3 regions of the Pleomorphomonas sp. T1.2MG-36 genome follow, and region 2 is predicted to be linked to each of the others. Evidence: riboswitches for the same ligand, from Rfam matches in the RefSeq annotation. Region 2 holds a riboswitch; each other region holds the start of a gene.
The links. A riboswitch is a leader RNA that binds a small molecule or an ion and turns the genes downstream of it on or off. The one in region 2 is predicted to bind thiamine pyrophosphate.

Region 1: linked by a shared signal. The riboswitch ahead of QQZ18_RS01760 (NIPSNAP family protein) and the one ahead of thiM (hydroxyethylthiazole kinase) in region 2 are both predicted to bind thiamine pyrophosphate.
Region 3: linked by a shared signal. The riboswitch ahead of QQZ18_RS22830 (ABC transporter permease) and the one ahead of thiM (hydroxyethylthiazole kinase) in region 2 are both predicted to bind thiamine pyrophosphate.

What each region holds. Positions count from the first base shown of each region.
Region 1 covers NZ_CATNLY010000001.1:363,482-371,019, reverse strand. Annotated here, with positions in the region: gene QQZ18_RS01785 (GNAT family N-acetyltransferase) at 1-223, opposite strand, end outside; gene secG (preprotein translocase subunit SecG) at 410-928, shown strand; gene QQZ18_RS01775 (CTP synthase) at 1,126-2,754, shown strand; gene QQZ18_RS01770 (TRAP transporter substrate-binding protein) at 2,818-3,804, opposite strand; gene QQZ18_RS01765 (TRAP transporter large permease) at 3,828-5,624, opposite strand; gene QQZ18_RS01760 (NIPSNAP family protein) at 5,621-5,953, opposite strand; TPP riboswitch at 6,002-6,104, opposite strand; gene QQZ18_RS01755 (aminotransferase) at 6,260-7,426, shown strand; gene QQZ18_RS01750 (asparaginase) at 7,432-7,538, shown strand, end outside.
Region 2 covers NZ_CATNLY010000012.1:716,819-724,356, reverse strand. Annotated here, with positions in the region: gene QQZ18_RS10280 (ABC transporter permease) at 1-393, shown strand, start outside; gene QQZ18_RS10275 (ABC transporter permease) at 390-1,508, shown strand; gene QQZ18_RS10270 (monovalent cation:proton antiporter-2 (CPA2) family protein) at 1,572-3,350, shown strand; gene thiM (hydroxyethylthiazole kinase) at 3,353-4,159, opposite strand; TPP riboswitch at 4,219-4,322, opposite strand; gene QQZ18_RS10260 (phosphotransferase family protein) at 4,408-5,151, opposite strand; gene QQZ18_RS10255 (amidase family protein) at 5,238-6,455, opposite strand; gene QQZ18_RS10250 (diguanylate cyclase) at 6,718-7,538, shown strand, end outside.
Region 3 covers NZ_CATNLY010000053.1:26,254-33,791, reverse strand. Annotated here, with positions in the region: gene QQZ18_RS22845 (Nramp family divalent metal transporter) at 1-1,018, shown strand, start outside; gene QQZ18_RS22840 (peroxiredoxin-like family protein) at 1,270-1,878, shown strand; gene QQZ18_RS22835 (ABC transporter substrate-binding protein) at 1,966-2,901, opposite strand; gene QQZ18_RS22830 (ABC transporter permease) at 2,920-3,693, opposite strand; TPP riboswitch at 3,785-3,899, opposite strand; tRNA gene QQZ18_RS22825 (tRNA-Glu) at 4,156-4,231, shown strand; gene QQZ18_RS22820 (BLUF domain-containing protein) at 4,366-4,935, opposite strand; gene QQZ18_RS22815 (methyl-accepting chemotaxis protein) at 5,249-6,934, opposite strand; gene QQZ18_RS22810 (hypothetical protein) at 7,518-7,538, shown strand, end outside.

The DNA.
Region 1 (7,538 bases), on a different contig from region 2:
TGCCGACGAAGGCGTCGTCCTCGCGCCGACGCACTGCTGCGAGACCGTAGCCGTGGTCCGCCCACATGCCGCGAAGGCGGTCGACGAGAGCGTTGCTTTCCTCGGTCGTCATGGTTTTCGGGAAGTAGCGCATCACCTCTGGATCGGCATTCAGCGCGGCAAACGGCGCCAGATCATGCTCCGTCCAGGGAGCCAGCAGAAGGCGCGGTGTGGCGAGGATCATGATCGACTTCCTTTTTCCTGATGGCGAGGGCTTGTGATAGGGCGTCGGCTTTCCAAAATAAACGCCATAGAAAGGTGGAAAGGCTGCCGGCCTTCGTGTACAACGCCGCGGACTCGGGCCGCATGTGCGGTCGGTGTGCCCTTTGGCGCGTCCCCCGGGATGCCCGACAAGAGTTTTTGGGGTTACATGCAAACCGTTCTTCTCGTCATCCACCTGATGGTGGTCGCAGCCCTGGTGGGCGTCGTGCTCCTGCAGCGTTCCGAAGGCGGAGCGCTCGGTATTGGTGGCGGCGGCGGCTTCATGACCAGCCGCGGTACCGCCAACGTGCTGACCCGTACCACTGCCATCCTGGCGGCGGTGTTCTTCCTGACTTCGATCGGGCTGTCGATTCTGCCGCGCTTCACCGGCTCGCAGGGCTCGATCCTCGACCGCGTGCAGACGGCTCCTTCCGCGCCGGCTGGCGACCAGCCGATCGGCAGCGGCAAGGGTGGCGTTCTCGACCAGCTCAACCAGATCAGCAAGCCCGCTGCCCAGCCGGGCAATGCGCCGGTTGCTCCGGCGGTTGAAATACCGGCCGCGCCGGCTGCCGAGGCTCCCGCCGCGCCTGCGGCAGAGGCTCCGGCCGCACCGGCGACGCAGGCTCCGGCTGCACCGGTGACTGATTCGGCCCCGTCGGCGCCGGCCAATCCCGCGCCGGCTCCTTAAGGACGAACCCCGTCCGGCATAAAGCGGATAAAGACGGTCGCGGGCTTCCGCGGCCGTTTTCGTGAGATAGAACAACGGATTGAAGCGAAATGTCGACTGGAGAGGTTACACTTTCCGGAGCGACCTTTTCGTTTTGTTTTGGATAAACCGGTCGGACCACTCCCCAACGGGTCCGCAAAGAGATAGGTTGAAGGCCCATGGCGCGGTACATTTTCATTACTGGCGGCGTGGTTTCGTCCTTGGGCAAGGGGCTCGCGGCAGCGGCTCTGGCGTCTCTCCTGCAGGCGCGTGGCTACAAGGTTCGTCTCCGTAAGCTCGATCCCTATCTGAACGTCGATCCGGGGACGATGTCTCCGTATCAGCATGGCGAAGTTTTCGTGACCGATGACGGCGCGGAGACCGACCTCGACCTCGGCCATTACGAGCGCTTCACCGGGCGCCCGGCCAACAAGCAGGACAACATCACCACCGGTCGCATCTACCAGGAGATCATCGCCCGCGAGCGGCACGGTGATTATCTCGGCGGTACGGTTCAGGTGATTCCGCACGTGACCGACGCGATCAAGGCGTTCATCCTTGACGGCAACGAGAACTACGATTTCGTGCTGTGCGAGATCGGCGGCACGGTGGGCGACATCGAGGCGATGCCCTTCCTCGAGGCGATCCGTCAGCTCGGCAACGAGCTGCCGCGCCGGCATTGCGTCTACATCCACCTGACGCTGATGCCCTACATTCCCTCGGCGGGCGAACTCAAGACCAAGCCGACGCAGCATTCGGTCAAGGAGCTGCGTTCCATCGGCATCCAGCCGGACATCCTGCTCGTCCGTTGCGACCGACCGATTCCCGAAGGCGAGCGCAAGAAGCTGTCGCTGTTCTGCAACGTCCGCCAGTCGGCGGTCATTCCCGGTCTCGACGTCGGCACCATCTACGAGGTGCCGCTCGCCTACCACAAGGAAGGCTTCGACGACGAGGTACTGGCGGCCTTCGGCATCGACGCGGCCCCGGCCCCCAAGCTCGACCGCTGGGAAGGCATCGTCAATCGCATCAAGAACCCCGAGGGTGAGGTGAACATCGCCGTCGTCGGCAAGTACACGGTGCTGAAGGATGCCTACAAGTCGCTGATCGAAGCGCTGGTTCATGGCGGCATCGCCAACAACGTGCGCGTCAAGATCGAATGGATCGAGAGCGAAGTGTTCGAGAAGGAGGATCCCACTCCCTATCTCGACCACGTGCACGGCATCCTGGTGCCGGGCGGCTTTGGCGAGCGTGGTTCGGAGGGCAAGATCCTGGCCGCTCGTTTCGCGCGCCAGCACAAGGTGCCGTATTTCGGCATCTGCTTCGGCATGCAGATGGCGGTGATCGAAGCGGCTCGTGCCCTGGCCGGCGTGACCGAGGCCTCCTCGTCGGAGTTTGGTCCCACCAGCGAGCCGGTGGTCGGCCTCATGACCGAGTGGCTGAAGGGCAACGCTCTCGAGAAGCGCAGGGCCGGCGGCGACATGGGTGGCACGTTGCGCCTCGGCTCCTACGAGGCGCATCTCGCCAAGGGCTCCAAGATCGCCGAGATCTATGGCTCCGAGATCATTCACGAGCGCCATCGCCATCGCTACGAAGTCAACATCGACTATCGTGACCGGCTTGAGGCCTGCGGCCTTTCGTTCGCGGGCATGTCGCCGGACGGCGTGCTGCCGGAGACGGTGGAGATTCCCGACCATCCCTGGTTCATCGGCGTTCAGTATCATCCGGAGCTGAAGAGCCGGCCGTTCGAGCCGCATCCGCTGTTCGCGAGCTTCATCGAGGCGGCCGTGGAGCAGAGCCGCCTGGTTTGATGCAAGGCATCGTTCGACGTGGAAGCCGGCCGCCGCAAGGCGCGCCGGCTTTTTTGTCTGGCGCTACAGGGCGGCGAGGGCCTTGATCCGCTCGATGCCTCCGACCTTGGGCGCCAGCGACGTCCATACGTCCTCGGCCCCCTTCACCCAGGCGGCGCGGTCTTCCGGGGCTATCATCTGGCCGCCTGCCGCCTTCGCCGCCTCCATGGAGGTGATTTCGTCGGCCTCCATGAGCGTGTCGAAATAGGCTGAGGCTTCGGTGATCGCCGCGGCGAACACCGCCTTTTCGTCATCGGCGAGGCTGTTCCAGAAACCGGCCGACAGATAGACGGCACCGGTTGCCCAGATATGGGCGGTCTCGATGAGATAGGGTACCACTTCGTACAGACGGAAGCCGGCATAGGCCGACTTGGTGAGATCCATCATGTCGACGACGCCCGTCTTCAGGGCGTTATAGGTCTCGGTGATCGGGATGGGCGTCGGCAGCGCGCCGTAAGCCTTCCAGAGTTCGACATGCAGTGGGCTCTGGATGACGCGGATGCGCTTGCCGGCGACACCGCCCGGTGTCGTCACCGCCTCCTTGGCGAGCAGGTGACGGGCGCCGTAGTTGACGAAGCCCAGGGTGACGAAGCCCTGATCGGTCAGTTTGGCCTTGAACTCGTCGCCGATCGGGCCCGTGGTGGCGCGGCGGACGTGGTCGCGGTCGCGAAAGACGAAGGGCAGGTCGAAGAGCTGGGTTTCCGGCACCCAGGTCGACAGGGCCGACAGGGTGGACAGGCTGGCCTGGACCGAATCAAGACGGATGCCCTCGGCGACTTCCTTCTCGCCGCCCAGCGCCGCGTTGCCGACGATGCGAAAATCGAAACGGCCGGGAAGCCTGGCTTCGACGAGATCGCGCACCTTCACCCAGATCTTGGTCTCGGGCTTGTCGTCGCCAAGCAGCGAGGCGACCGTCAGCGCCCTGGGCGCGGCGCGAGCCGGCCGGATGACGGCGGGAAGGGCGAGAGTGGCGAGGCCGGCGGCAAAGACGCGACGCGTGAGGATAGGCACAGGAGTTTCTCCGCTTATCGAGGTCAAAGAAGAGCCCAGAGGGCGACGGCGATCGCCATCGCCGAGGTGGCGGCGATGAGGGTGAGGGTGAGTGGCAGCACGGCGCGGAACACTGCGCTGGCAGAGAGACCGGTGACCCCGGAGGCCACGAAGACGAGAACGCCGATGGGGGGCGTCAGGCCGCCGATCATCAGGTTGACGGTGAGAAGGACGCCGAAGGCCACCGGGTCGATGCCCGATGCGACGACCGAGGGCAGCAGCAGCGGCGCGAACAGCAGGATGCCGGGGCCGACATCCAGCGGCCCGCCGACGGCGAGCAGGATCAGGTTGGCGGCGAGCATCACGGCGAGCGGATTGCCGCCGAAACTCGTCACCCAACCGGCCAGGGCCTGAGGCAAGCCATCGATGGCCAGCAGGAACACCAGAGGCGCCGACGAGGCGACGAGGAGACCGATCGCCGCCGTCTCGCGTCCCGCTTGCAGGAAGGCCCGGAACGTGGCTTTGCCGCCATTCGGCCCGCTCAAGGCTGCGACCAGCGCATAGGCGCAGGCGACGGCGGCAGCCTCGGTGGGCGTGGCGATCCCGAGGCGGATGCCGAAGAAGACGACCAGTGCCAATCCGAACACGGGAACGGCCGCGAGGAAAGCGGCGACACGTTCATGCCGGTCGGCGGCGGGGCGGGGCGAGGTATCGGCCGAGACGTGCAGCATCGCCGCCATGGCCGCAGCCAGGATCAGCCCGGCCACCAGACCGCCTTCGAACAGCGCCCCGACCGACAGGTTGGTGGCCGAGGCAAGCAGCAGGAAGGCGATCGATGGCGGGATGATGTTGGGCAAGACGGCCGTGGCGGCGACAATTGCCGCCGCTTTCTCGGGCTTGACGCCATCGGCGACGAGAGCCGGCGCCAGGACTTTGGCGCCGAAGGCGGCGTCGGCGATCGACGAGCCGGAGACGCCCGAGAACATCAGATTGGTGACGAGCGTTGCCTGGGCCATGCCGCCGCGCCGGTGTCCGACCAGCGTCGATGCGAACCGGACGAGGCGGTGGGCCAAGCCTCCGACGCTCATCAGCATGCCGGCGAGGAGGAAGAAGGGGATGGCGAGCAACAGGAACTTGCCCAAGCCCGACACGGTCTGCTGCACGATAGCCGCCTCGGGCAGACGGGCGCCGAAGGGCACGGCGAAGGCGAGTCCGACGATCAGCGAGTGTACGAAGGGCGCGCCGACGAGGAGAGCGGCACAGGCGGCGGCGCAAGCGACGAGGCTGGGCAGGGCGACCGGTATGAACGGGGGCAGGTGCGGTAGGGCTGCGAGGCTCGTTCCACCGGCGACAACGGCAAGGATGAACAACCATGTCCGCCCCTGGGATAGGGAGCCGAGAATCAGGTGTGCCGCTGCCAGTGCGCCGCCGATCGCCACCGGCCAGAATCGCCAGCTCTCGGCTATGCCTAGCGTGGGGGAGGTGCCGCCGATCAGCACTGCCACCTTGCCGGCACCGTGCATCAGGACGAGGCTCGCGGCGAGCGTGACGGCGTCGGAGGCGCCATCGGCCAAATTCCGTCCCGTGGGACCGAGGTGGCGCGTCACCACATCGATGCGCATGGCGAGCGATCCGCTGGCACAGAGTGGCAGCCCGAGAAAGACCAGCGCCGTGTGCAGGAGAATGCCGAGATCCTCCGTGGCGACAAAGCCGGTCGAGAAGACGTAGCGCAGCAGCGTGGCGCCGAACACCAGCACCAGCAGGACCGCAAGAATGACTGAAAGCAGACCTGCGAGCAGGCGGTCGATCGCCTGGTGAAGTTGCGCGGCGATGGTCGTCATGGTCGCAGTCCGGCGCCGCCAAGCGGCGAAAACCACGTCGGTTTGAGAATGCGGCTCTTCATCGTCTGCACGTAGGGGGCCGCCTTGGCGCGGAAGGCCTGCCAGGCGGGGTCGGCCTCCATGGCGGCGCGGCGGCGCTCGCGATCGGCGAGGTCGTCGTACTGCCAGATGTGGACGACGTCGTTGACCGTGCCGATGTCCTGGGTGAACCAGCCGATCAGCTTGCCGAGGTGGCCGGTCTGGATCGCCATGCCCTCGCGGACATAGAGGTCGAGATAGGTGCCGACATGCGCCGGCGCGATGGTGTAGGTGCGTTCGTCGAGAATCATGGTCGTTCGGCCGTCGTTGGAATTGCGGGCGGCGGAACGCGTCAGGCGACTGTCTGCATGGCTCTATCCCTCCGCCGGCATGACCCGGATCAGGTTCGTCGGGTTGGAGAAACTCCTCTCAGCCCCGAATGGGGCACCCCGTGAGATGTGACGAGCTTAGCTGGATGATCCCCATCGCGCCAGAGGCGATGGCCTCGATCCGTGACATCGAGCTATGCGCGCGGGGAGGACGTCGCGGCCGCAAACGGCTTGTGGGGGCGCTGGCGGTCCACTAGGGTCGGCGGGTTTTGCAACGATCGATCGACAATGAAACCGACCAATCCCATCTTCACCGGCCTTCCCACCACCATCTTCGAAGTCATGTCCGGCCTTGCCCGTGACACAGGCGCCATCAATCTCGGCCAGGGCTTTCCCGACGTCGACGGTCCGGAGGAGGTGCGCCGCGTCGCCGCCGAGGCTTTCCTTGCCGGTCCCAACCAATACCCGCCGATGATGGGACTGCCGGCGCTGCGACAGGCGGTCGCGGCGATCAACCGACGCTTCTACGGTCTCGATGTCGATTGGCAGACAGAGGTGATGGTGACGTCCGGCGCCACCGAGGCGCTCGCCGATGCGATTCTCGGTCTCGTCCGTCCCGGCGACGAGGTGGTGCTGATCGAGCCGCTCTACGACAGCTATCTGCCCATCGTCCGGCAGGCCGGCGGCATCGCCAAGACGGTTCGCATCGCTCCGCCCAACTGGGAGGTCGACCCGCAAGCACTTGCGGCCGCCTTCTCGGACCGCACCAAGGCGATCCTGATCAACACGCCGATGAATCCGGCGGGCAAGGTGTTCTCGCGTGAGGAGCTGGACCTGATTGCCGGCCTCTGCCTGAAGCACGACGCGGTGGTGATCTCGGACGAGGTCTATGAACACCTCGTATTCGATGGCAAACGGCACATCTCGCCGATGCAGATTCCCGGCATGCGCGATCGCGTCGTCCGCATCGGGTCGGCCGGCAAGACCTTTTCGCTGACCGGTTGGAAGGTGGGCTACGTCACCGCCTCGCCGGCGCTGATGGAGCCGATCGCCAAGGCGCACCAGTTCGTCACCTTTACGACGCCTCCCGCTCTCCAGACGGCCGTGGCGCACGGGCTGTCATTTGGGGACGACTATTTCGATGGCTTCGCCGCCGGCTTGCAAGCCAAGCGCGACCGTCTCTCGAAGGGGCTTGCGACGCTCGGGTTTTCCGTGCTGGCTTCGGCCGGCACGTATTTCGTGGTGACCGACACCGGACCGCTCGGCATTGACGACGACGCCGAAGCCTGCCTCAGAATGACGCGAGAGGCCGGCGTCGCCGCCGTGCCGGTTTCCGCCTTCTATGCTTCGGAACCGCCAAAGCGGTTCATACGCTTCTGCTTTTCCAAGCGCGACGAGGTGCTCGACGAGGCCATTGCCCGTCTCTCCGCCTGGATCGACAAACAGGGACGATGAGTTCGATGGAAAATCCGGTTCTGGTCGAAGTCACGCGCGGCTCCATCGTCGAGAGCTTTCACCGGGGGGCGGTCGCGATCGTCGATGGCGACGGCCGACTGGTCTCCGGTGT
Region 2 (7,538 bases):
GGTGGCAGTTTGGCCTTTCACGTCGCCTATGGCGTCGCCTTCGTGCTCGCCTCGCAGATGCTCGGCGCGGCGGCGGCGCTCATTGCCCGCGACACGGTCTCGGCGCTGGCGGCCGTCGGCGTCATCACGGGGCCGGCGTTCGGTTTCACGGGCATCACCTTTCCCCGTCTGTCCATGAACGGCTTTTCCGACATATGGGCCGACCTGCTGCCGGTGACGCACTATCTCGAACTGCGGACCGACAACATCCTGAGGGGAGCGCCGCTCGACATTTCGATGCCGGCCTTCGGCTGGCTGCTATCGCTGGCGCTCGCCTATGGCGGAGTGACGCTGCTTCTCCTGTGGCTCCACGGCCGTCCCCGGTCGTCCGTCGCCAAGGCGGTGGCCCGATGATCGCCGCCTTCTTGCGCGAGATCGCCGTGGCGATCCAAGCCATCTGGAACGACAAGGGCGCCCGCTCGACCATGTTGGGCGCGACGCTGTTCTTCTCGGTCTTCTTCCCGCAGCCCTATCTGTCCGAAGTGGTGCGCGATATGCCGGTGGCGGTCATCGATCAGGATGGTTCGACGCTGAGTCGCGAACTGATCCGCCGGATCGACGCTGCCGACGCTGTCGCCGTTACCCGTTATGCGGCCGACATGCCCTCGGCCCGCAAGCTTTTCCTCACGCGCCAGATTTACGGCATCATCGTCGTTCCTCCGCAGTTCGAACGAGATCTTCTCGCCGGCCGTGCAGCGCCGATCGCCGCCTTTTCCGACGGCGGCTATTTCCTGCTCAACTCGGTCATGTCCTCGGCGCTGTCCAACGCGGCCCGCAGCCTGGGTGCCGAGGTCCAGGTCGGGCGGCTCACCGCCTCAGGCGTCGACATGGCCCAGGCCATGGCCATCGTCGAACCGCTGCGCGTCACGACGGTGCCGCTGTTCAACCCGACCGGCGGCTATGCCAGCTTCGTGCTGCCGGCCGTCTTCGTGCTGATCCTGCAACAGACCCTTCTGATGGGGATCGGCAATCTCAAGGCGGGGCGCCGTTCGGCGGGCGGACTGTCGACCTTTGCCGACGCGATCGTCTACGTCGCCCTCTACAGTCTTTGGGCCGGCGTGGTCCTGGTCCTGCTGCCCTGGGTCTATCGGTTGCCCCGCATCGGCGATGTCGCCGTCATGTATGCGGTCGCCGTGCCCTTCCTGGCCGCCGTCACGGCGATGGGCTTCGCCGTCGCCCGGCTGATTCCCAGCAAGGAAGGCGTCATCTTCTTCCTGGTCGTGCTCGGCATGCCGCTGTTTTTCCTGTCCGGCGTCTCCTGGCCGGCCGAGGCCATGCCGCAGTTCCTCCGTACCGTGGCTTTCGCCATTCCCTCGACGACGGCGGTGCCGGCATTGGTGCGCGTCAATCAGATGGGCGCCGACCTGCGGTCGGTCGAGACGACGATTTTCGTCCAGCTCGCCCTTTGCCTCGCCTACTCGATGCTCGCCGTCGCAGCGGAGCGGTGGAAGAAAAAGCCATCAGCCTGACGCGACTTGCGCACCGCAACGGTTTCTGACCACACTCGGGAAAACACTGAGACGAGGTGCAGTATGGCGGCGGCGGGTCTGGGGTCGACGATCGGCCCTGTAGTGGTCCTTCTTTCAGCCGGCGTCCTGGCGGTGCCGCTGTTCCGCCGTCTCGGCCTCGGCTCGGTGCTGGGTTATTTTGCCGCCGGCGCCCTGGTCGGCCCCTCGGCGTTCGGCCTGTTCTCCGACCCCTCCGCCATGCTCCATGTGTCGGAACTCGGCGTGGTCATGTTCCTCTTCCTGATCGGTCTGGAGCTGCGGCCACAGAAACTGTGGGCGATGCGCGGCCAGATCTTCGGCCTCGGCCTTGCGCAGGTGGTGGCCTGCACCGGCTTGCTGACCGCCTGCGGCGTCGCGGTGTTCGGCCTTTCGCCCATTGCGGCCTTCATCGCCGGCGCCGGTTTCGTGCTGTCGTCGACGGCCGTCATCATGTCCATGCTGCAAGAGCGTGGCGAACTGGCCGGTCCCGACGGACAGAAGGCCGTGTCGATCCTGTTGTTCGAGGACCTGTCGATCGTGCCGCTTCTCGCGCTGGTGGCCTGGCTGGCGCCCAACGAGCATGGCGGAACCGGCTGGCTCGGTGTCGGGCTCGGCGCGGCGGGCGTGGCGGCGCTGCTGCTCGCCGGCCGGTTCCTGATCGATCCCTTCTTCGGCCTGCTTGCCCGCGCCCGCGCTCGCGAGGTGCTGACGGCCGGCGCACTGCTGGTCGTCCTCGGCGCGGCGCTGCTGATGGAGGCGGTGGGGCTCTCGATGGCGATGGGCACATTTCTCGCCGGCGTCATGCTGTCGGGGTCGAGCTATAGGCATCAGGTGGAAGCCGACGTGGAGCCGTTCAAAGGCCTCCTGATGGGGCTGTTCTTTCTGGCCGTCGGCATGTCGCTCGATATCCGGGTCGTGGTCGAACGCTGGCCGCTGCTGATCGGCCTGCTCTTCGCCTTCGCGCTGGTGAAGGCGGTCGGCATCTATGCCGTGGCGCGTCTCTTCGGCTCCGGCCATCGGCCGGCCTTCGGGCGCGCCTTGATGTTTGCCCAAGGCGGCGAGTTCGCCTTCGTCCTGTACACGGCGGCGGCGGGCGGTGGCGTCATTCCCACCGGCGACGCGGCGCTGTTCTCGACGGTGATCATCCTCTCCATGGCCTTGACGCCGTTGGTGCTCGTCGTCGCTGGCCACTTCCGTCGGGAGGAGGAAAAGTCGCTCGATGGTGTCGAGGAGGCGCGCGACCTGCGCGGCCGCGTTCTCCTGATCGGCTTCGGCCGCTTCGGCCAGATCGCCGCACAGTTGCTGCTGTCGCGCGGCGTCGACGTCTCGATGATCGAGAACGATCCCGACCGCATTCGCGAGGCGGGACGGTTCGGCTTCCGCATTTTCTACGGCGACGGTACCCGGCTGGATACGCTCCAACATTCCGGCGCCGCCGAGGCCGAGGTCATCATGGTCTGCGTCGACGATCGCAAGGCAGCCAACCGCATCGTCGAGCTCGTCAAGGCGCACTTCCCCTTGGCGCGCCTGCTCGTGCGCTCCTACGACCGCGTCCACTCGATCGAGCTCATCCGTGCCGGCGTAGACATCGAGGTGCGCGAGACCTTCGACGCGGCCCTGCACATGGGGGCCGAGGGCCTGAAGGCGCTCGGCTGCAGCGAGGAACGCACGACCGAAGCGCTTACCACCATCCGCCGTCTCGATGCCGAGCGTCTGGTGGCGCAGGTGCAAGGTGGCGTCATGGCCGGCCGCGAGAATCTGACCACGCGGCCGGTTCCCGAACCTCTGACGCCGCCCAGGAAACTGGCGGCAGACGAGGCCTGACGTCAGGCGACGCGTATCGCCGCGTTGACTTCGAGCCCCGCGAGATCGAGCGCGTAGAGCGCGTCGCACAGTTCCTGCGGCAGGAAGCCCGGTCCCTTGACGCGCTTGCCGGCGATGGCGCCAGCCGCCGCGTAGACGGCAAGCGCCGCCACCGTGCCCTCGAACGCCGGAGCGATGGCGACGAAGGCTCCGACGAGACCGGTCAGCGAGCAGCCGAGGGCGGTGGACAGCGGCATCAGCTCGTGGCCGCCCTCGATGGCAACGGTTCGCGCGCCATCGGTGACATAGTCGATCTCGCCGGTGACGGCGACCACCGCGCCGCTGGAGCGGGCGAGTGCGACGGCACTGTCGAGAGCGGCATTGGAGCTCGCCGAGCTGTCGACCCCTTTCGAGGCGAGGCCGGCAACGCCCGAAAGCGCCATGATCTCCGAGGCATTGCCGCGGATCACCGTCGGCCCCATCGCGACGAGATCGGCGGCGGCGGTGTTGCGAAGACGCGTCGCGCCGACGGCGACGGGATCGAACACGACGGGTTTGCCGGCGGCCTTGTACACGGCCGCCGCCAGCTTCATGCCGGCGATCCAGTCGGACGAAAGCGTGCCGATGTTCAGCGTCAGCGCGCGAGCGATGCGGCCGAAGTCCTCCACCTCGTCCATGGAATGCACCATGGCCGGCGAAGCGCCGGCGGCAAGCAGTACGTTGGCAGCGATGTTCATCGCCACGAAGTTGGTGATGTTGTGCACGAGCGGCCGTTCGGCGCGCACCTTCTCATGAAGGGTGTGAACGTCGGCAAGCGTCAGGGTGGTCATCGCGTGCTCCTTGCGCGAAGATCGCCCGCGGACAAGAAGACGTGTGGCTGCCGGACAGGCCGTGCCGCTCGCTCAATCCCTCCGCCGGCATGATCCGGATCAGGTTCGTGGGGTTGGATCGCTCCTCTCAGTCCGGCCAAGCCGGACACCCCCTTGAGACAGTGGGAGCATAGGCGGGGCGGGAAAGCGGCGCAAGTGGCGGAGGTGGAGCGCGGCCAATCATGGCGGGTCCCCATCCCCGCCCACCATCAAGCTTTGCGGGGTGCGCCAGCGAGCCGCAACAAATCGTCGGTTTGGGCCGGAATCCGCTCCGCCAGACGAGCGGCGGCAACCGGCGCCAGCCAGGCCATGATGTCGGCGGCCGTCGTTTCGCCCAGTCTGGCATAGGCGTCAACGTACTCGGCCGCTGCCATCGGGTCGGCATGGTGGATCAGAACATAGCTTCTGCAGACATCGGCGGCCGGCGTGCCGCTGCACGCATCCAGCCAGTCTAGGACCATGATGTCGTCGGCGGAGCCTTGAATGTTCCAGGGGTGAAAGTCGCCATGACATAGGCAGTCGCCATCCGGCAGTGCGTCGAGTTGGCGAAGGAGGCGGTCCTGCGAGCTACGATCAAGCTCTTCGGCACGCTGGATATTGGCCGATAGCCGCGCTTTCAGGGATGGCAAACCGCTTCCTGGCTGACGGTGCACGAGAAGGTGCAGCCGTGCCAGCTCTTCGATATGGAGTCTCCGGTCGCCCGACATCATCCGATCCGCGAAGCTCGGTCCACGCGCACGGTCCATCACCAGACCCCAGCGGCCGCCATACTCACCGACGGCGTGGATCCTGGGCGTTGGCAGGGCGAGCTGTTCGAGGATGGACAGATTGGACGCTTCCCGGAATGCGGCGGCTTTCTGGGACTCGCTCCGATAGAGCTTGAGCGCGAAGTCTCCGTACTCGAACACCTCGGCTTCCTTGCCTGAGCCGAGCCGGCGAGCAATCTCGCACATTCGGAAATCCTGTCGATAGCCGTCGAACTCCCCCCATCCTACAGGGAAAAGAGGGAGTGACCGGCGCTTTTCCCTGACCGGCTTTTCTAGCCTGCGACGCCAAGGAGTTGGCGCACCGACGCCAGCAGGAACTCGTCCTGATAGTGCCCGGCGGCGAAGGACAGTCCGACCGGGCAGTCGTTGACCGTCAGCAGCGGGGCGGAGATCTCCGGCAGACGACCAACGCCGGCGAATGCCGTGATGGTCATGGTGCGATCGTAGAAATCCAGCACCCTGTCGAGGGTCGTCAGGGTCCCTTTCAGGGGCGCTATGACAGGTGTCGTCGGAAAGCAGATGACGACGCCGGCCGGCAGGAAAGCGTTGATCGCCTCAAAGAAACGTTCGCACCGCACCAGACTGTCCAGAGCAGCAAGACGGTCGAACCGCTGCACGTTGCCATAGGCCAAGGTGAAGGTGGTGCCCAGCTCCGGCTTGGCGGTCTCGATCCAGTTGCCTATGGTGCTTTGAAACTCGGCGGTCTGCAGGTCGCGCAGCGCCTTGTCGTTGCAATCGCCAAGCGGCAGGCCTTCTCCAGCGATCTCGGAGAAGCGGACTGTCTCCAGTGGAATCCCGGTCCGCTCGGAAACTCTATGCAATGCGGCGTTGGCCTGCTCACGTACGGCTTCGTCGCAAATGTCGAATGCATCGGCCAGGAGCAGCAGCCGGCGGAGCGGGGCGACAGCGCGGGAGCCACTCCGCAACAGGACGCGGGCCGCCGCGTCGAGGTGTTCGAAGTGGGCTGCCAACACGCCAACCGTACTGACGCTCGGCATGAACGGCAAAACGCCGGCTTCCGAGATGCGGTGGAGCGAAGGCCGCATTCCCCAGAGCCCGCACAGGCTTGCCGGAACGCGGATGGAGCCGCCGGAATCGGTGCCGATCGAGAATTGCGCCAGCCCATTGGCAACGGAGGCGGCCGACCCGCTTGAGGAGCCGCCCGGAACTCGGTCCGGCGCCCTGGCGTTGCGCGGCGTTCCAAAGAATTGGCTTTCTCCGTCGAGGCTGTAAGTAAACTCGTCGGCGACGACCTTGCCAACGCACTGCGCTCCGGCGGAGAGCAACTGGTCGACACAGACGGCGTTGTGCACCGGTGCGGCATGGCCGTCCCTCCACGCGGGGCTGCCATAGGAGGTCTGGTGGCCGGCAACGTCGATGTTGTCCTTGACCGTGAAGGTCGTGCCATCCAGCGGTCCGCTCCCGACAGGTCTGAGATCCAGTCGCTCGACAAGAGAACCGGATGGGTCGGATGGAACGATTTTGGACATGATTTTCACTCGGACGTTGCCCCAAAGGCGGGCAGAGCACGATTCGTGGTTGGGGGACAACGCTGATCGGACGGGGAACAAAGTCGACGGTGGATATCAGCGCGCCAGCGTCGAGAAACCAGCAGGTCGCGACCGTGCGTCCTGACTGAAAGCTTGGTATTTATAGACAAGAATATTTCCGAATATGAATTGTTTACCTGGCGCACTTAGGATTGCGTTCGGCTTATGCGAATGGCTGATGTATCGGGCAGTGTGACGATCTATGCGTATCAGGCTGGTCATGTTCGTGCTGATCGGGCTCAGCCTGATGCCGTTTCTGGTCAACCAGATTCTTCTCGCCCAGAAGAATATGCGTAGCGCCGTCGATGTGGCGGAGGACAGCCTGCAGCTATCGCTCAGCCGCGCCGAGGACATGTTTGCCGACGCACAGACGGAGCTCGAAAATCTCTCGTTAACCGTCGCCTTGATCGACTCTCTTCGCTATGTCTCACCCGAGCAGTGCGGCCAGACGCTAAGCGAGATTGCCAATGCCTATTCGAGCGTCGAGGCGATTGCGCTGTTGACTCCTCAGGGCACGGCCTATTGCGCCTCGGACCCAAGGGCCTTCGGCGTTTCCTTCGCCGAGCGCCAGTACTTCACCGACAGCCTGCCCTCGAAGGGCATTGTCTGGGGCGACCTTCAGGTCAGCAAGGTCACCGGAAGGGTCATCGTCGCCTCTGCGCGTGCCGTTCGCCACGCAGGCGAGGTGTCCTTCGTCGTTCTGGTTTTGCTCGACGTCGCGGCACTGAAGGACCAGACCTTCGGGCAGTTCCAACTCCATGTCGCGCAGGCCGCCCTTGTGAACGGCAAGGGCGACACTCTCGACAGGATCGCCTTCGACGGTGACGTCGCGCCGTTCGACGCGGCGACGCGGGAGCGGCTACGGTCAGCAGGGACCGGCATCCTGAAACCCGAAACGCGCGACGCGACTTCGACCCTTATCGGCGTCATGAAACTGCCCATGGCCGACGGTCGCATCGTCTTTTCCGCGCCGATCGGGCAGATCTATGCCGAAGCCCGCCGCGAAATGATTGCGGCCATCGT
Region 3 (7,538 bases), on a different contig from region 2:
AATGAGCCGCGACCGGTTTCCTTTCCCGGTGGTGATCTTCATGTGGATCGTCTCCGAGATCGCCGCCATGGCCACCGACCTCGCCGAGTTCCTGGGCGGTGCCATCGGCCTGTCGCTGCTGTTCGGCACCTCGCTCTTTACCGGCATGGTGATCACCGCGCTCGTCACCTACGCGCTTCTGATGTTCGATCGCGGCGGTTTCCGGCCGATGGAGCTGATCATCGGCGGGCTCGTCGGCGTCATCGGCGTCAGCTACCTGATCGAGATGCTGATCGCCCCGATCGACTGGTCGGCCGCCGCCGCCGGTGCCGTCACCCCGGTTCTGCCGGATGCCGGCGCGCTGACCCTTGCGGTCGGCATCATCGGCGCCACCGTCATGCCGCACGCCGTCTATCTGCACTCCGGCCTCACCCAGCACCGCGTCCCGGTGCGCAACGAGGGCGAGCGCCGCAAGGTTCTGAAGTTCTCCAACATCGAAGTGGTGGCGGCGCTGGCCGTCGCCGGCCTCGTCAACATCGCCATGGTCATGATGGCCGCCTCGGCCTTCCACGCCGGCCACAGCGACGTCGCCGAGATCGAGACCGCCTATCACACCCTGACCCCGCTGCTCGGCGCCGCCGCGGCTGGCGTGTTCCTGGTGTCGCTGATCGCCTCCGGCATCTCCTCGTCGGTGGTGGGCACCATGGCCGGCCAGATGATCATGCAGGGCTTCGTCCGCATGGAGATCCCGGTGTTCGTCCGCCGCCTCGTCACCATGGTGCCGGCCTTCGCCGTGGTCGCCGCCGGCGTCAATGCCACCGACGCGCTGGTCATCAGCCAGGTGGTGCTGTCGCTGTCGCTGCCGGTGCCGATGATCGCGCTGGTGCTGCTCACCCGCCGGGCCGACATCATGGGCTCCTATGCCAATGGCCGGCTGACCGACGCCCTGGCGATCGCCGCCACCGTGCTGGTGCTGTCGCTCAACGCCGTGCTGGTGGCCGGCGCGCTGGGCCTGGAAATTCCCGGCCTCGCCGGCTGATCGGAGCGGCGCGCCGGGCCGCCGAGGCGGCCCGATTGCCCATTCCGAGGCGCTTTGTTCCTCAAAATGGGTCTAAGGAGCACGAGAAGCCCCTCTATCTACGAGACTTTCGGCTACCTCCGCGAATCGTGATGGTGGACTTCTTAACCTGTGAACGCACAATAAGCAGATTAGGGGTGTCAAGAAGAGTGGCGATCTCCGCCATTCCTGTCGTATAGTCTTGCGACGAGCCCTGCGAGTGCCGCGTTCCGATGTCCATGCCCGCCCGCCTCATTCCGAACCAGCCGGTTCCCCCGCTCAGGGTGAAGACCGTCGGCGGTCCGTGCTGGCGGCTGTGCGACCAGAAGCCTCAGCATTTCACGCTGGTCCTGTTCTATCGTGGCCTGCACTGCGGTTTCTGCAAAACGCAGCTCCAGGCCTACGAGGCGCGCTACGACGAGTTCCGCAAGCTCGGCGTCCGCGTGCTGGCCGTCTCCGCCGACGACCGCGAGCGTGCCGAGAGGACGGTGCGCGACTGGCACCTCGACGAGCTGACGGTCTGCTGGGGCCTGACCATCGATCAGGCGCGCGACTGGGGCCTTTATCTCAGCGAGGGCCGGGGCAAGTCCTATGACGGCATCGAGGAGCCGAACTGGTTCGTCGAGCCCGGCATGTTCTTCATCAAGCCCGACGGCCGCCTCTATGCCGGCTTCGTCCAGACGGTGCCGGTGGCCCAGCCGCGCATCGACGACGTGATCGCCGGCATTCGCTTCGCCATCGAAACCGCCTCCGAACCACCGGGCGGCGCCGATGAGGATGCCTGCCGCGGCGAAGATTGCGGTTGCGTGGAGCCGGTCAAGCTCGCCGTCTGCAAGGGCTGAAGCCGCGCCTTTCTCTCATGTCCAGTCGAACAGGCGCCCGAAAGCCGAGACTGCTTCCGGGCGGTTCTGTTTTCGGCGCGCAGACGGTCAGCGCAGTTCCACCGCGTAGTCCTCGACCGGCTTCACCGTCTTGATCAGACCGGCGTCCTTCATGAACTGCGAAAAGCGGGCATAGCGGCCGGCGTCGAGCGCGGCGGGGCGCTTGGCAAAGCGCGGCAGCGTGTCGGCCCAGGCGCGGCGGTTGAGCTCGTCATCGAGGTCGGGGTAGGCCTTGATGAACATCGCCCAGGCGTCGTCCGGGTGGTTGGTGAGGTAGATGGTCGCCTCCTCGACGGCGGCGAGGAACTCCGGCAGCCGCTTGTCGCCGACGAGATCCTTGCGCGTCACGTAGATCAGCTCGTCGTAAGCCGGCATGCCGTTCTCTTCCGGATAGAAGGCGAGGCCCTCGTGCCCTTCGATCTTCATCTGGTTGAGCTCGAAGTTGCGATAACCGCCGACCACTGCGTCGACCTGGCCGGCGAGCAGCGATGCCGACAGCGCGAAGTTGACATTGATCAGCTCGACGTCGCCGACGCCGAGACCGGCGGTCTTCAGGAACTGGCCGAGCATGGCATCCTCGAAGCCGGACACCGAATAGCCGATCTTGCGGCCCTTGAGATCGGCCAGCGACTTCACCGGGCCGTCCTTCAGGACGATCAGCGTGTTGAGCGGCGTCTCGATCAGCGTGCCGAAGCGCACCAGCGGCAGGCCGGCATCGACGTCGAGGTCGAGGCTCGGTTGGTAGTGCAGCGCCACGTCGGCCTGACCGGCGGCGACGAGGCGCGGCGGTGACGACGGGTCGGCCGGCGCGACGAGGTCGACATCGAGGCCGTGGGCGGAGAACATGCCCTTTTCCTTGGCGATCACCAACGGCGCATGATCGGGATTGACGAACCATTCGAGCATCACCGACAGCTTTTCGGCGGCCGACGCCGGGGTGGCGGCGAACATCAGGGCGGCGGCGAGGGCGGGAAGAAGGCGCATGACGGGTCCTTTCGAAGGTCAGTCTTTTTCGATCCAGGGGATGAGGCGAAGCGTCAGCCGGTCGACGGCGATCTTCAGAAGCAGCGTGGCGGCGGCGAGCACGCCGAGGGCGGCGAACAGGAGCGGCGTCTGCATGCGGGCATTGGCCTGCACCATCAGCAGGCCGAGGCCGCGCGAGGCGCCAACCCATTCGCCGATCACCGCGCCGATCGGCGCGTAGACGGCGGCGACGCGGATGCCGGTGACCAGCGCCGGCAGGGCGGCCGGCACGCGGATCAGCCGCAGCGTGCGGAAGGCGCCGGCGCCGTTGAGGCGGGCGAGGTCAAGGAAGTGCGGCGGCGTGCGGCGAAGGCCATCGGCGAAGGACGAGGCGACGGGGAAGAAGATCACCAACGTCGTCATCACCACCTTGGAGGCGAGGCCGAAGCCGAACCACAGCACCAGGAGTGGCGCCAGCGCGAACACCGGCAACGCCTGGCTGACGACCAGGAGCGGCGACAGCAGCCGGTTGGCGAGCGGTGAAGCGGAAACGGCGAGCCCGGCCAGAAGGCCGAAGGCGATGCCGGCGGCAAGGCCGAGCAGGGTTTCGATCAGCGTGATGCCGGCTTCCGTCAGAAGGCGCGAGCCATAGGCGCCATAGGCGGCGACCACGTCGCCCGGCGAGGGCAGGAGGAAGGCGGGGAGGGCGAGGCCCGTCGCCGCCACCTGCCACAAGACCAGCACGGCGCCGAACGACACCAGCGCCTGGATGGCGACGCCGCGACCGGCGGCAAGCATCGTCTTCGGCTGCATCTTCATCCCCATCGCACACCGCGCCCGGACGGGCGAATAGGCCAGCGGCGTTGGGGGAGACATGGCTGGATGTGCCGCGTGCGACGCGGCTTAGGCCATGAGGTTCCGTCCCTTCGCCGGTATGACCCGGATCAGGTTCGAAGGGTTCGATCCGCCTTGCGGATCATCTCAGCCCTCCCGGATGGAGGACACCCCTCGGAACGGCGACAGTTATGACCGCCCGGGACGCCGATGTCCAGAGCGTAGGGACGGACGGGTCGCGACGGCGGGATCGGAGAGGGGTCCCCGCGGGGTAGGAGACGGACAGGCGACATGGCCCCACCCGGGTGCGAGGGCGGCTTTCCGCCAATGGCGCGCGGCTGCCCCCAGGGCTCCGTAAAAGCCGAGCCGGAAAATGAAATTCCCCCTTGCGCTCTCCAAGGGGCTTCGCTATATCCGCCCCACGCTTTCAGAGCGTACCGCGCTCCCATCGTCTAGCGGTCCAGGACGTCGCCCTCTCACGGCGAAAACACCGGTTCGATTCCGGTTGGGAGTGCCAAAAAAACAATAGCTCAGCTCATTGCAGTCCGTTCGGCCATGATGACCGTCACGGGTGGCCGATGTCATTGTACGGCGCGTTGGTTGATGAGCCCAAGGTGATACACCTTATTTGCATATCGCTTTGTGGCGCCTTCACGCGTTCCCAGCTGGCTTGTTAGAAAGCGGCCTATTGGTCCCGATCTTGATGGTCTCAATCCCGGAGTCCTGCCTGGGAGAAGATGGCCGTTGCTGTGGTGCCTGCGGAATAGACATTCGCTGTTCAGCAAGGCCAGTGCGCTGTACGTATAGTGTGTCGAGAGCGCAGAAGTCTCTGATGAAGTCGAGAACCCCAACTGCGGACATGTTTGCCGGGTTGATATCTACCGTTGGGCAGTATTTTAGGTAAAGCCGCTCGGCATCGATCGTCCGTCCTGCGTACCCGACAGCCCAGCCTTCGAAAATACGTTTATCAATTGCGCTCAATGCAATAACTGTTATCTCTTCAAACCGTTTATCTTCAAAAAGCGAGTGTATCCTTTTCGAGACCTGATCTCGAGCGCCCTCTACAGCCTCCATCATGTATTTTTCGTTGAAGACGAGGCCACCGGTCAGTCCGGAGGCAGGGCTGTAGTCACTTGCAGCCGCTAGAATGCTTTTGATCGCTCCGGCGGACTCGCCGACTTTCATATTGGTACGGCCGTACAATACGAGGCGAGATAGCATGCTATAAAGCTCCAGTATATTTCTCTGGTCGCTTTAAAATTTAGATGGTGTTTGGCGTCACAATAATTAACGAAACGATCGTGTTGCTGAATCGAGAGGACTGTCTCCTTTTTTTGGTAAACGGTGCTTAAGTTGCCTGTGAAAACTGCTGATGGGTGCCTCAGGATGGAAATAATGTAGTGCTGCTACACTTACGGCTGATTGCCGAAGCTTGGTCGATTTCCACGGAGCCCGCAGGCGATTGGACAACCGTGAGCACAGAGCGGGCTGCCTCCCGAGGAATGACAGCCCCTCATTTATGAGACTTTAGCCCTCACGCCGCCGCGACATCCCTCAGGAACCGCTCCACCGTCTTGCGCAGGTCGCCCGAGCGGTCGGTGACCAGTTTCGAGGCGTCGAGAACGTCGGTGGCGCAGCGGAGGGTTTCGCCGACGCGGCCGGACACTTCGGTCATCGCCCGCACCACGTCCTTGGCGCCGTTGGCCGTTTCGGTGATGTTGTGGGAGATTTCCTGGGTGGCGAGGCCCTGCTGCTCCACGGCCGTGACGATGACCGTGGTGCTGTGGTCGATGTCGGTCATGATCTCCGTGATCTGGCGGATCGCCTCGACGGCCTCGGCGGTCGACGATTGGACGTTGGAGATCTGCTCGGAGATCTCGTCCGTCGCATGGGCGGTCTGGGAGGCGAGCGATTTCACTTCCGAAGCGACCACGGCGAAGCCTCTGCCGGCCTCGCCGGCCCGCGCCGCCTCGATGGCGGCGTTGAGCGCCAGGAGGTTGGTCTGGCCGGCGATGTCGGAGATCAGCTGAACCACCGTACCGATGCGCTCGACCGAGCTGACCAGCCCGTCGATCTTTTGGCTGGTGGAGGTGGCGGCGTCGGTGGCGCTGTGGACGATGTCCTTGGTCTGCGACACCTGGCGGGAGATCTCGCGCACCGAGGCCGACAGTTCCTCGGTGGCCGAGGCGACGGCGTCGACGGCGGCGGCCGCTTCCTCCGAGGCCGATGCCGCGCCGGTGGCCTGGCTCGACGTCGCATCGGCGATGCCGTTGAGGGCGTTCGCCGTGTTGGTCATGGCGCCGGCAGTGCTGACCACCGTGCCGAGGGATCCGGTGATCTCGCCCCGGAAGGTGTCGACCAGCGTGTCGACGCGCTCCTGGCGGTCGCGTTGCTTGCGGTTCTCCTGCTCCTGCTCGTCGCTCAGCTTCTTGCGTTCGATGATGGCGTCGCGGAAATAGGCGACGGCGTGCCGCATGGCGGCGATTTCCTTCAGTCCGCCGGATTGATCGAGGTAAACGTCGGTGTTGCCGGTCGCCAGGGTGCGCAACTCGCCGACGGCTTTGGCCAGCGGCGACAGGATGGAGCGCATGATGAGGATGGCGAGGACGGCCGCCACCACCAGAAGGACGACGCAGATGCCGGCGAGAATGGCCGTCAGGCGGAAGGTTCTGGCGTCGAGGTCGTCGACGTAGAGGCCGGTGCCGATCACATAGCCCCAGGGCTTGAACAGCTTGACGAAGGAGCGCTTCGGGAACAGCTTGGCGGCGTCCTCTCCGGGCTTGGACCACTGGTAGCTGTAGGCGGCTTCTTCGCCGCCCGCCGCCTTGATGGCCTCGTTCATGCCGACGAAGATGGCGATGCCGTCGTTGCCCCTGTAGTCGGTGAGGTCCTGGCCGTTCAGCTTGGGCACCGTGGGGTGCATGATCATGGTTGGGTGAAGATCGTGGACCCAGAAATAGCCGGTGCCGTCGTAGCGCATCGACTTGATGGCCGCGAGCGCCTGGGCCTTGGCGTCCTCTTCGGACAGCTCGCCCTTGGCGACCCGCTCCTGATAACCGTCGAAGATGCTGTAGGCGCTGTCGACCATGTTCTGCAGGCGGTGGTCGGTATCGGTGTAGAGGGTGGAACGGAACTGAACCACCGAGTAGACGGCGAGCAGGATGAAGCTGAGACAGAGAACGCCGACGATGGCGATCAGGCGGCCGCGTATGGTCTGCATGTCTGTGTCCTGAGAAGGATTTCCATTGCCGCCTGTTGTAAGTCAAAATTGAGAACATCGAGTAAATGAGAACCGGTGGTGGTAGAAATCGCCAAGTCAACGTGATCGATAGATCTGTTCAGATGGAATCCCTGATGATGTAAATCGCAGGTCTATTGTATGAATTGACTAGGCATCGCAGATGACGCCGCCGCTTTAATTGTTCTCAATGGTAAATACCTGGCCGCCTCGCGGTGTTTTCGCCGCCGGTTCCAGCGAATCCCGGAAGATAAGCCGGGGACAGGCTGCGCCGTGTGGGAAGGTCAAAAAGGCGCGCCTTTCTCCCATCGATCGTCATGCGGTGAGGACTGATGAACAGCGGCGCTTCGTCGTCCCTCCGCCCGATTACTCGCTACGGGTTTTGCGCGGGATGGTTGAGGAAAGACCTGCGGATTACTTTGCGCTCGTATCTCGTCAGCCGTCCTTTGTTTTGAAAACGGCCCGTGGACATGCCGATTTTCTGATGGTTATTGATGGCGTCTATGCAATCTCTGGTTCATGAAAATTTAAGTTCACGACGATATCTATATTTCAGGAGCTAGAAATGCGGAACACGGAACTCTAT